DNA from 2 places in the Antiquaquibacter oligotrophicus genome. Region 2 is predicted to be linked to the other one. Evidence: predicted binding sites of a transcription regulator. Region 2 holds the regulator's gene; the other holds the start of a gene.
What was found. The regulator HspR, encoded in region 2, represses chaperone genes until heat shock. The targets are predictions, from matches to a motif close to AAGTTGAGTCNNNNNGACTCAACTT.
Positions count from the first base shown of each region.

Region 1 (4,641 bases), 320 kb from region 2:
AACTCGTGTGTGACGGGGTGCACGTGCATCCGGATGTCGTGAACCTCACCTTCGCGTCGGCCGCCGGCCGCATCGCCCTCATCACCGACTCGATGGCCGCGGCAGGTGCCGTCGACGGCAACTACCGCCTCGGCAACCTCAACGTCACCGTGCAGGGCGGCCTCGCACTTCTGAGTGGCACCAACACGATTGCGGGCTCGACCCTCACACAGGATGCGGCCCTGCGCTGCGCCCTTGCGGCGGGCATCAACGCTCCGACCGCGGTAGAGGCACTCACTCACACCCCCGCCCGCGTGCTCGGTCTCGAGGCACGGCACGGGATGCTCGCGCCCGGCTACGCCGCCGACGCGGTGTTGCTCGACCACGAGTGGCGGGTCAGCACGGTGTGGGCCGACGGAGTGCAGCTGTAATTCCTCCCCGGAGAAGTCGAGGCGACTCCAAGGTTTCTCCCATCCGGTACGGGATGCTGTACGAAGACGTTGTGAGACGAGGAGACCCATGCGCACGACCATCGCCAGACCTGCCCTAGCCGTAGCCGCCGGACTCGCCCTCGCGGGAGCGCTCGCTGGCTGCGCCGCCGAGACGCCGACCGAGACCCCCTCCACCGAGACCGACACGGGCACCACCCCCGAGACGAGCACGCCGGACACGGGAGCCGACACCGGCTCGACCGGAACCTACGCCGACGGCACCTACTCCGAGAGCGGCCAGTACCAGTCGCCCAACGGCACCGAGACGATCGACGTGACCCTGACCGTCGCGGGCGGCAACGTCACCGACGTGCAGATCGGAACCAACCCGACCAACCCCAACACCGAGTTCTACCAGGGCGAGTTCGCCGGTGGCATCGCCGAGCAGATCGTCGGCAAGAGCCTCGACAGCATCTCCGTGAGCAAAGTCGCGGGGTCGTCCCTCACGAGCGGCGGGTTCATGAAAGCCCTCGAGGCGATCAAGGCGGATGCCTCGTCCTAGGCGCACCCCGACGTGCTGAGCTTCGAGGGCATCGGAACCCTGTGGCAGGTGGAGACCGCTGAGCCGGTCGTAGCCGAGGTGGGACGTCGCATCCGCGACCGCGTCGACGCCTTCGACCTCGCCTACTCGCGGTTCCGCGACGACTCGCTCGTGAGCCGGTTGCGTGCCGCGCCCGCCTCGGTCGAACTGCCAGCGGATGCCCCGCGCCTCTTCGAGCTGTACCGAAAGCTCTACGCCGCCACCGGTGGGGCGGTCACTCCGCTCGTGGGTGCGAGCCTCGAACGTCTCGGTTACGACAGTGCATACCGACTGACGCCAGCGGGAGCTCCCGTTCCGGCACCACCGTGGGAAGACGCCATCGCCTGGGACGGGCGAACGCTCAGCGCGCTGCGACCGGTGACCGTCGACATCGGTGCGGCAGGAAAGGGCTACCTTGTCGACCTCGTGAGCGAGATGCTCGTGGATGCCGGCCACACCGAGTTCGTCGTGGACGCCAGCGGCGACCTGTACCGGCGCGGCCCGGGCACGATCCGCGTGGGGCTCGAGCATCCGGCAGACCCCACCCGCGCCATCGGAGTCGTCGAGCTCGGCACGGGTGCCGTGTGCGCGTCCGCGACCAACCGACGGGCGTGGGGTGACGGTCTGCACCACGTCATCGATCCGGTGACCGGGATGCCCGCCACCCGCGTGCTCGCAACCTGGGCGCTCGCGAGCACAGCCCTCGAAGCCGACGGCCTTGCGACCGCCCTGTTCTTCACTGAGCCGGAATACCTCACGCGCGACTTCGACTTTCAGTACGTGGTGGTCGACTCCACCGGGCGGGTAACGTACTCGCCAGACCTGACCGGGGAGATCTTCACATGAAGCAGTGGCTCGATCGCAGGCTCGGCGCGGTGCCGATGTACAAGCTCGTACTGTTCACGCTCGCGGCCATCACCATCACCGCTCTTGTGCTCTCGCTCTTCGGGCAGCTCACCTATCAGCCGCTCCCGATCCTCGCCTCCGCACTCGTGGCGGTCGGTTCGGCGGCCATCACCGGATGGCTCGCCTCCCTCATCGTGCGCCGGCCGTGGCATCCGGAGTCCTCGTGCATCACGGGTGTGCTCATCGCCCTCATCATCGTGCCGACCCTGGACCCGCTCGGGCTGCTCGGTATCGCGGTTGCGAGCACTATCGCCACCGTGTCGAAGTACGTGCTCGCATTCCGCGGAAGGCATATTCTCAACCCGGCCGCTCTCGGCGCGTGGATCATCGGGCTTGCAGGGCTCGGATTCCCGGCGTGGTGGACGGGAACCCCGTTCCTCCAGCCGGTCGTCATCGTCGGTGCGCTGCTCGTGCTGTACCGGCTTCGACGGCTCGATATGGCTCTCGTTTTTGTGGTCGTCGCGTCGGTCATCCGCATTTCGCTCGGTGTCACGCAGGGCAACGACCTCGCCTCCGTGCTGTCGTTCACCTTCCTCTCGTCGCCCATGTTCTTTTTCGTCGGGTTCATGCTCAGCGAGCCGCTCACCACACCGCCGAGGCGCTGGCAGCAGTGGCTGGTCGCCGGGATCGCGGGTGTGCTGTTCTCGGTGCCCTTCAGCATCGGGCCGATCTACTCCGACCCGCTGCTGGCGCTCCTCGTCGCGAACCTCATCGCGTTCGTTTTCGGTCAGCGCCGCGCCATCCGCATGACCTACCTCGGCAAGACGGCCGTCAACGACCGGACGTGGGAGTTGAGCTTCCAGCCGAAACATCCGGTGCACTTTGTGCCCGGCCAATACATGGAGCTGACGATCCCGCACCGCAAGACCGACTTCCGCGGGAGCCGCCGATACTTCAGCATCGCCTCCGCTCCCGACTCCGAAGCACCGATCACGTTCGCGATCACGGTTCCCTCGTCGTCGTCGAGTTTCAAGAAGGCCCTGCTCGAACTCGAACCCGGGGAAACCGTCCACGGCACGGGTGTGCACGGAGACTTCGTTTTGCCCGCGGATGTCTCGCAGCCGCTGTTGCTCGTCGCCGGCGGGATCGGCATTACCCCCTTCGCGTCACAACTCGGGTACGCGACGGACCGTGGCGAGAAGCGCGACGTCGTGGTCGTGTACGCGACGAGCACGACCGGCCCGCTCCCGTATCGTGAGCTTCTCGAGCGCACGGGAGCACGCGTGGTGCTCTTCGCACCCGAGGCACCTAGCCCCCTGCCCGCCGGTTGGGTGCACGCTGGCACGGGACGTGTGGATGCGGATGCCCTCGCCTCCGCGGTACCGGATGCCGTCCACCGCCGAACCTTCGTGTCGGGCCCACCCGGCCTCGTGAACGAGCTGCGCCGCACCCTCCGCAAGCGCGGGGTTCGTCACATCCATACCGACTACTTCAGCGGTTACTGATCTCCGCTTCTTCCCCATACAGTCACGCCGTTCGCCGGATGCGAACACGCTGGCACTCGGGCGTGCAGAGTGCTAATTTCGTCTTACTTGAGTCAAGGCGACTCAAGTTCTAGACGAAGGACAGATCATCATGGCAGTACTCTTCGACCCGTTCCGTGAGCTCGAGCGCGGCGCGACCCGACAGGGTCTCCGCCGGATGCCGATCGACCTCTATCGCGACGGCGATCACTACGTTCTCACCGCCGACCTCCCTGGTGTCGACCCGGGATCCGTCGATGTCGACGTCGACGGTCAGCTGCTCACCATCCGCGCCGAGCGGACCACACGCAGCCAGGGAGACGTGAAGTGGCTCACGCGTGAGCGCCAGGGCGGCGCCTACCTGCGTCAGCTGACGCTCGGTCAGGGAATCGACACCGCATCGATCTCCGCGAACTACGAGAACGGCGTGCTGAGCGTCGTCATCCCGGTGAGCGAGCAGGCGAAGCCGCGCAAGGTCGCAGTCTCGACCGGCACCCCCGCCGCGGAGACCGCCGAGGCCGCTGAGGTCACCGCGAGCTAGCGGCTCCCGCATCCCCGAGGTGCCCACTTCGGTTGGTTGTTTCACAAAAACACCCACCGAAGTGGGCACCTCACGTTAAGGGAGGGTCGGGTGTGGGACGTACCATCGCCCTATGGCGTCGTTTGAGGAGAAGGTCATCGTCTACGTCTCGACGACGGCCGAGTGGGAACGGTACCTCATCGACCACGGCACGGACGACGGTGTGCGCCTGAAGCTGCGCAAAAAACTGTCCTCCGCGCCCGGCATCACCTGGGACGAGGCCCTCGAGGTCGCACTGTGCCACGGCTGGATCGACGGCCAATCCAAGCGCCTCGACGACGACTACATGCTGCAGGCATTCACCCCGCGCCGGCGCAACAGCCCCTGGTCGCAACGCAACGTGGGCATCGTGGAGCGCCTCATCGCCGAGGGTCGGATGCGCGACGGCGGGCACGCCGAGATCGAGCGAGCCAAGGCCGACGGGCGGTGGGATGCCGCGTACCGGGTGAAGGACGCGGAGGTGCCCGCCGACCTGCAGGCGGCCATCGACGCCAACCCCGAGGCATCCGCGTTCTTCGCAACACTCACGAAGCAGAACCGCTGGGCGATGATCTTCCGTCTAAGTCAGCTCAAGCGCGCAGAAACCCGCGAACGAAACATCACCAAATACGTGGAGATGCTCGCCCGCGGGGAAAAGCTCTACTAAAGGTCACGGACACTCCCCACCAAAAACCCGCAGCACCACGCGACCACGGGGGCCTG
Region 1 is NZ_CP085036.1:1,026,338-1,030,978, forward strand. It holds gene nagA (N-acetylglucosamine-6-phosphate deacetylase) at 1-410, shown strand, start outside; gene LH407_RS05070 (FMN-binding protein) at 499-972, shown strand; gene LH407_RS05075 (FAD:protein FMN transferase) at 985-1,836, shown strand; gene LH407_RS05080 (FAD-dependent oxidoreductase) at 1,833-3,341, shown strand; gene LH407_RS05085 (Hsp20/alpha crystallin family protein) at 3,472-3,900, shown strand; gene LH407_RS05090 (YdeI/OmpD-associated family protein) at 4,013-4,585, shown strand.
Region 1: a site for HspR is predicted at 3,426-3,450, ahead of LH407_RS05085 (Hsp20/alpha crystallin family protein). Genes of this name have one in related genera too.

Region 2 (4,641 bases):
CGACAAGCGGAGGATCGACCCGGAGACCGGCGATGTTCGCGAGCCTGCCGAGGACACGGATGCCGCGGCATCCGACCCGTCCGACGCTCCCGTCGAGGAGGGCCTGAGCCCTGAGGACCAGGCCCTCCTCGACGAGGCGGAACGCGACCTCGTTGCCGAGATGCGCAACGACATGTTGCGTGCTCAGGCGGAGCTCGTGAACTTTCGCACTCGTGTCGAGCGGGATCGCGCGGCCAACCGCGAAGCGGTGATCGCCGAGGTGTTCCGGTCCCTCCTGCCAACCATCGACGACTTGGCGCGAGCCGAAGCGCACGGTGACCTGGTGGAGGGCGCACCCGTGACCCTCATCGCTCAGAAACTGCGGGCGGCCTTCGACAAGTACGGCATCAAGGCCGTCGGCGAGAAGGGCGAGGCTTTTGACCCCGCGTTCCACGAGGCCGTCGTCCAGCTGCCGACTCCTGGCGTGACCGAGAACCAGATCGCGGACGTGATCGAGGTCGGGTACATCCTGGGCGACCGTCTCCTGCGGCCGGCGAAAGTGGCCGTCGCGGTACCCGCAGAGTAGGACACATCAGTGGCAAGTCAAGACTGGTTCGATAAGGACTTCTATGCCGTGCTCGGCGTCTCCAAAGACGTCAGCGAAGCGGAGCTGAAGAAGACCTACCGCAAGCTCGCGCGGCAGTACCACCCGGACTCCAACCCGGGAAATGCGGCCGCCGAGGCGAAGTTCAAGGAGATCAGCGAGGCCAACTCGGTGCTCTCCGACCCGGAGCTTCGTCGCGAGTACGACCAGATCCGCGCCATGGGTTCTGGCGCCCGCTTCACGGCGGGCGGCCAGCCCGGCAACTTCGAGGACGTCTTCGGAGGCATGTTCGGGCAGCAACAGCGTGGCGGGTTCCAGGGCGCGAGCTTTGAGGACCTCCTGGGGGGCATGTTCGGCGGTGGCCAGGGCTTCCGTCAGGGCCCGACTCCCGGGCGGGACATCACGGCGGCGACCACACTCGACTTCGTTACCGCCATCAAGGGCGAGACGATCAAGCTGCAGGCGGCTGGCGGAAACCCGATCACGGTGAAAATTCCCGCCGGTGTCGCGGACGGCCAGAAGATCAAGCTCAAGGGCAAAGGCGAGCCGAGCCCCAACGGCGGGCCGGCCGGCGACCTGGTGCTCACGGTTGCGGTGCGCGAGCATCCGGTGTTCCAGCGTGACGGCCTCAACCTGCGGGTCACCGTTCCGGTGACCTTCGTCGAGGCGGCTCTCGGTGCGACCATCGAGGTGCCGACCCTCGGCGGCGACCCCGTCAAGCTCAAGGTCGCTCCCGGTACCCCCAATGGCCGGATTCTTCGCGTCAAGGGGCGCGGAGTGACCTCCGCCAAGGGCACCGGTGACCTCCTCGCCGAGGTCGAGATCGCGGTTCCTTCCAGGCTTACGGATGAGGCGGCCGAACTCCTCCGTAAGTTCGACGAGTCGATGCCGAAGGAGAACCCGCGCGGCGACCTGCTCCAGAAGGCGAAGACCTGATGGATCTGGACACTCCGGTCTTCGCGATCGCGGCAGCTGCAGAGTTGGCGGGCATGCACCCGCAGACTCTGCGGCAGTACGACCGGCTTGGGCTCGTGAGCCCCACGCGCACGGCGGGGCAGTCTCGCCGGTACTCGATGCGGGATGTCGCGCAGCTTCGGGAGATCGCGGCGCTCTCCGCCGAGGGGTTGAACCTGGAGGGCATCCGCCGCATCCTCGAACTCGAGGACCAGGTGCGAACCCTGTCGGAGCGGGTGCGGGAGCTCGAGCACGCGCTAGCAGAGGAATTGCTGAACCGCCCGGGTCGGCGCGTCTTTGCTGCGGGTTCCGCGGGTGATGTTGTGTCACTGCGAGCGGGCGCCCGCACCGAGAAGCCCAACCAGGTCGTCGTGTGGCGGCCCCTCAGCCGCGGGTGACGTGCGCCCCGCCGTCATCCCAAATACAGGAGACCCCGTCGCGATGGGCCTGGGATTCGCATGACCGAGGCTGATCGGCCCGAATCTCCTGCATTTGGGATAGCGCTCGAGGGGTTACGTCGGTGGCCCGACGTCGAGGCACCGAACTTGTTCGCGGTGGATGCCTCGGACCGCCTCATCCTCGACACCGCTGCCGAGGCGATCGCGGCCAACCCCAACGGTGTGCTGGTCGTCGACGACAACTACGGCGCCCTTACGCTCGGCGCCATCGCGCTCGGAGCACACGACGTGCGGGTGCTCCAGGATTCGGTCGTGGCCGAGCGTGCGCTTGCCGCCAACGCGGGTGACTGGCGTTCCGACCACCGCAATGTCTCGTTGGCCGACGACCTGAGCGCATCTGTTGTGCTCTGGCAGCTGCCGCGTTCGCTCGACCGCGTCGACGATGTTGCGTGGCGCCTCGCGAACGCGGGGGTCGACACGGTGTTCGCCGGCGGTCGCATCAAACACATGACGCCCCGCATGAACGAGGTGCTCGGCAGGCATTTCGGCCGGCTGGATGTGACCCACGCGCGCCAGAAGTCACGTGTGCTCGTGGCGTCAGACCCGATCTACTCGACCTGTCGCGGGTCGGTGGGTGGCCCGGCCGACACAACCGACTCCGGCATTCACTTGGCTGAGGCGCCCGGGGTTTTCGCCCAGGGCCGCCTCGACATCGGTACCCGCGCGATGCTCGCGGTGCTGAATGACGCGATGCCGCGCGCGGTGGATGTGCTCGATCTGGGCTCCGGCTCGGGCATCCTGGCACTCACGATCGCCCGTGACCGACCCCACACTCGCGTGCTGGCGACGGATGTCTCGGCAGCAGCGATCGACGCGGTGCGCGACAACGCATCCCTCAACGGCCTCACCAACGTCACCGCGCTGCGGGACGACGCGGCCTCGACCGTGGACGCGAACAGCATCGATCTCGTGCTCCTCAACCCGCCGTTCCACTCCGCGGGTGCCGTGCACACCGGTATCGCCTCGAAGCTCTTCGAGGCTGCGGCCCGCGTCCTGCGCCCCGGTGGCGAGTTGTGGACGGTGTACAACTCGCACCTCAGTTACCGAGCGGAGCTCGAGCGCGTGGTGGGGGCGACTCGTCAGGTGTCGCGCACTCCGAAGTTCACGGTGACGGCTTCGCTCGTCCCGCACCCCTAGCACTCTCACGCCTAAAGCGCTAAACTTGAGTCGAACCCACTCAAGTTTTGGAAAGGCACGCCCCATGGCCAACATGCAAGGTGCCCCCGGCACCGATGAGGAGCAGAAGTCTGCCCTCGAGCAGTACGGCGTGAACCTCACCGACATCGCCCGCAGCGGCAAGCTCGACCCGGTCATCGGCCGGGACTCGGAAATTCGCCGGGTCAGTCAGGTGCTCACGCGCCGCACCAAAAACAACCCCGTCCTCATCGGAGAGCCAGGCGTCGGTAAGACCGCCGTCGTCGAGGGACTCGCCCAGCGCATCGTCGCGGGCGATGTCGCCGACTCCCTCAAGGACAAGACCCTCATCGCCCTCGACCTTGCGGCTCTCGTCGCAGGCGCCAAGTACCGCGGTGAGTTCGAGGAGCGGCTGAAGGCCGTTCTCAAGGAGATCAACGACTCCGACGGTCAGATCATCACGTTCATCGACGAGCTACACACCCTCATGGGTGCCGGTGGTGGTGAAGGATCCGTGGCCGCGGCGAACATGCTCAAGCCCATGCTCGCTCGCGGTGAACTGCGTCTCATCGGTGCGACCACTCTCGACGAGTACCGGCAGTACATCGAGAAGGACGCAGCCCTCGAGCGCCGCTTCCAGCAGGTTTTTGTCGGCGAGCCCTCGGTCGAGGACACCGTCGCGATCCTGCGTGGCCTGAAGGAGCGCTACGAGGCACACCACAAGGTCTCGATTGCGGACTCCGCACTCGTCGCGGCGGCGACCCTGAGCAATCGCTACATCTCCGGACGCAAACTCCCCGACAAGGCCATCGACCTCATCGACGAGGCAGCATCCCGACTGAAGATGGAGATCGACTCCAGCCCCGTCGAGATCGACCAGCTGAAGCGTGCGGTGGACCGACTCCGGATCGAGGAGCTCGCACTCAAGAAGGAAAAGGACGAGGCATCCAAGGCCCGCCTCGAAAAGCTGCGCGAGGATCTCGCCGCTCGCGGCAAGGAGCTCGAGGAACTCGAGTCGCGCTGGCGCGCCGAGAAGGCGTCGCTCACGGGAGTGGGCGACCTCAAAACGCAGCTCAACGACGCTCGCATCGAGCTCGACCGCGCCATGCGCGAGGGCGACTACCAGAAGGCGTCGAAGCTCAACTACGAGACGATCCCGCGCATCGAGAAGGCGCTCGCGGAGGCCGAGCAGGCGGAGCCGATCGGGGAGCGTATGGTCAACGACCAGGTGACCGAGGAGGACATCGCCGCGGTTGTCGCTGCGTGGACCGGAGTTCCCGTTGACAAGCTCACGCAGGGCGAGACCGAGAAGCTGCTGCACCTCGAGGCCGAGCTCGGCAAGCGACTCATCGGACAGAAGGATGCCGTCGCCGCCGTCTCCGAGGCCGTGCGTCGCACTCGTGCCGGGATCTCCGACCCCGATCGTCCGACGGGCTCGTTCCTGTTTCTCGGCCCGACCGGTGTGGGCAAAACCGAACTCGCGAAGGCGCTCGCGGAGTACCTGTTCGACGA
Region 2 is NZ_CP085036.1:1,342,612-1,347,252, reverse strand. It holds gene LH407_RS06730 (nucleotide exchange factor GrpE) at 1-565, shown strand, start outside; gene LH407_RS06725 (DnaJ C-terminal domain-containing protein) at 575-1,519, shown strand; gene LH407_RS06720 (heat shock protein transcriptional repressor HspR) at 1,519-1,935, shown strand; gene LH407_RS06715 (class I SAM-dependent methyltransferase) at 1,996-3,132, shown strand; gene LH407_RS06710 (ATP-dependent Clp protease ATP-binding subunit) at 3,197-4,641, shown strand, end outside.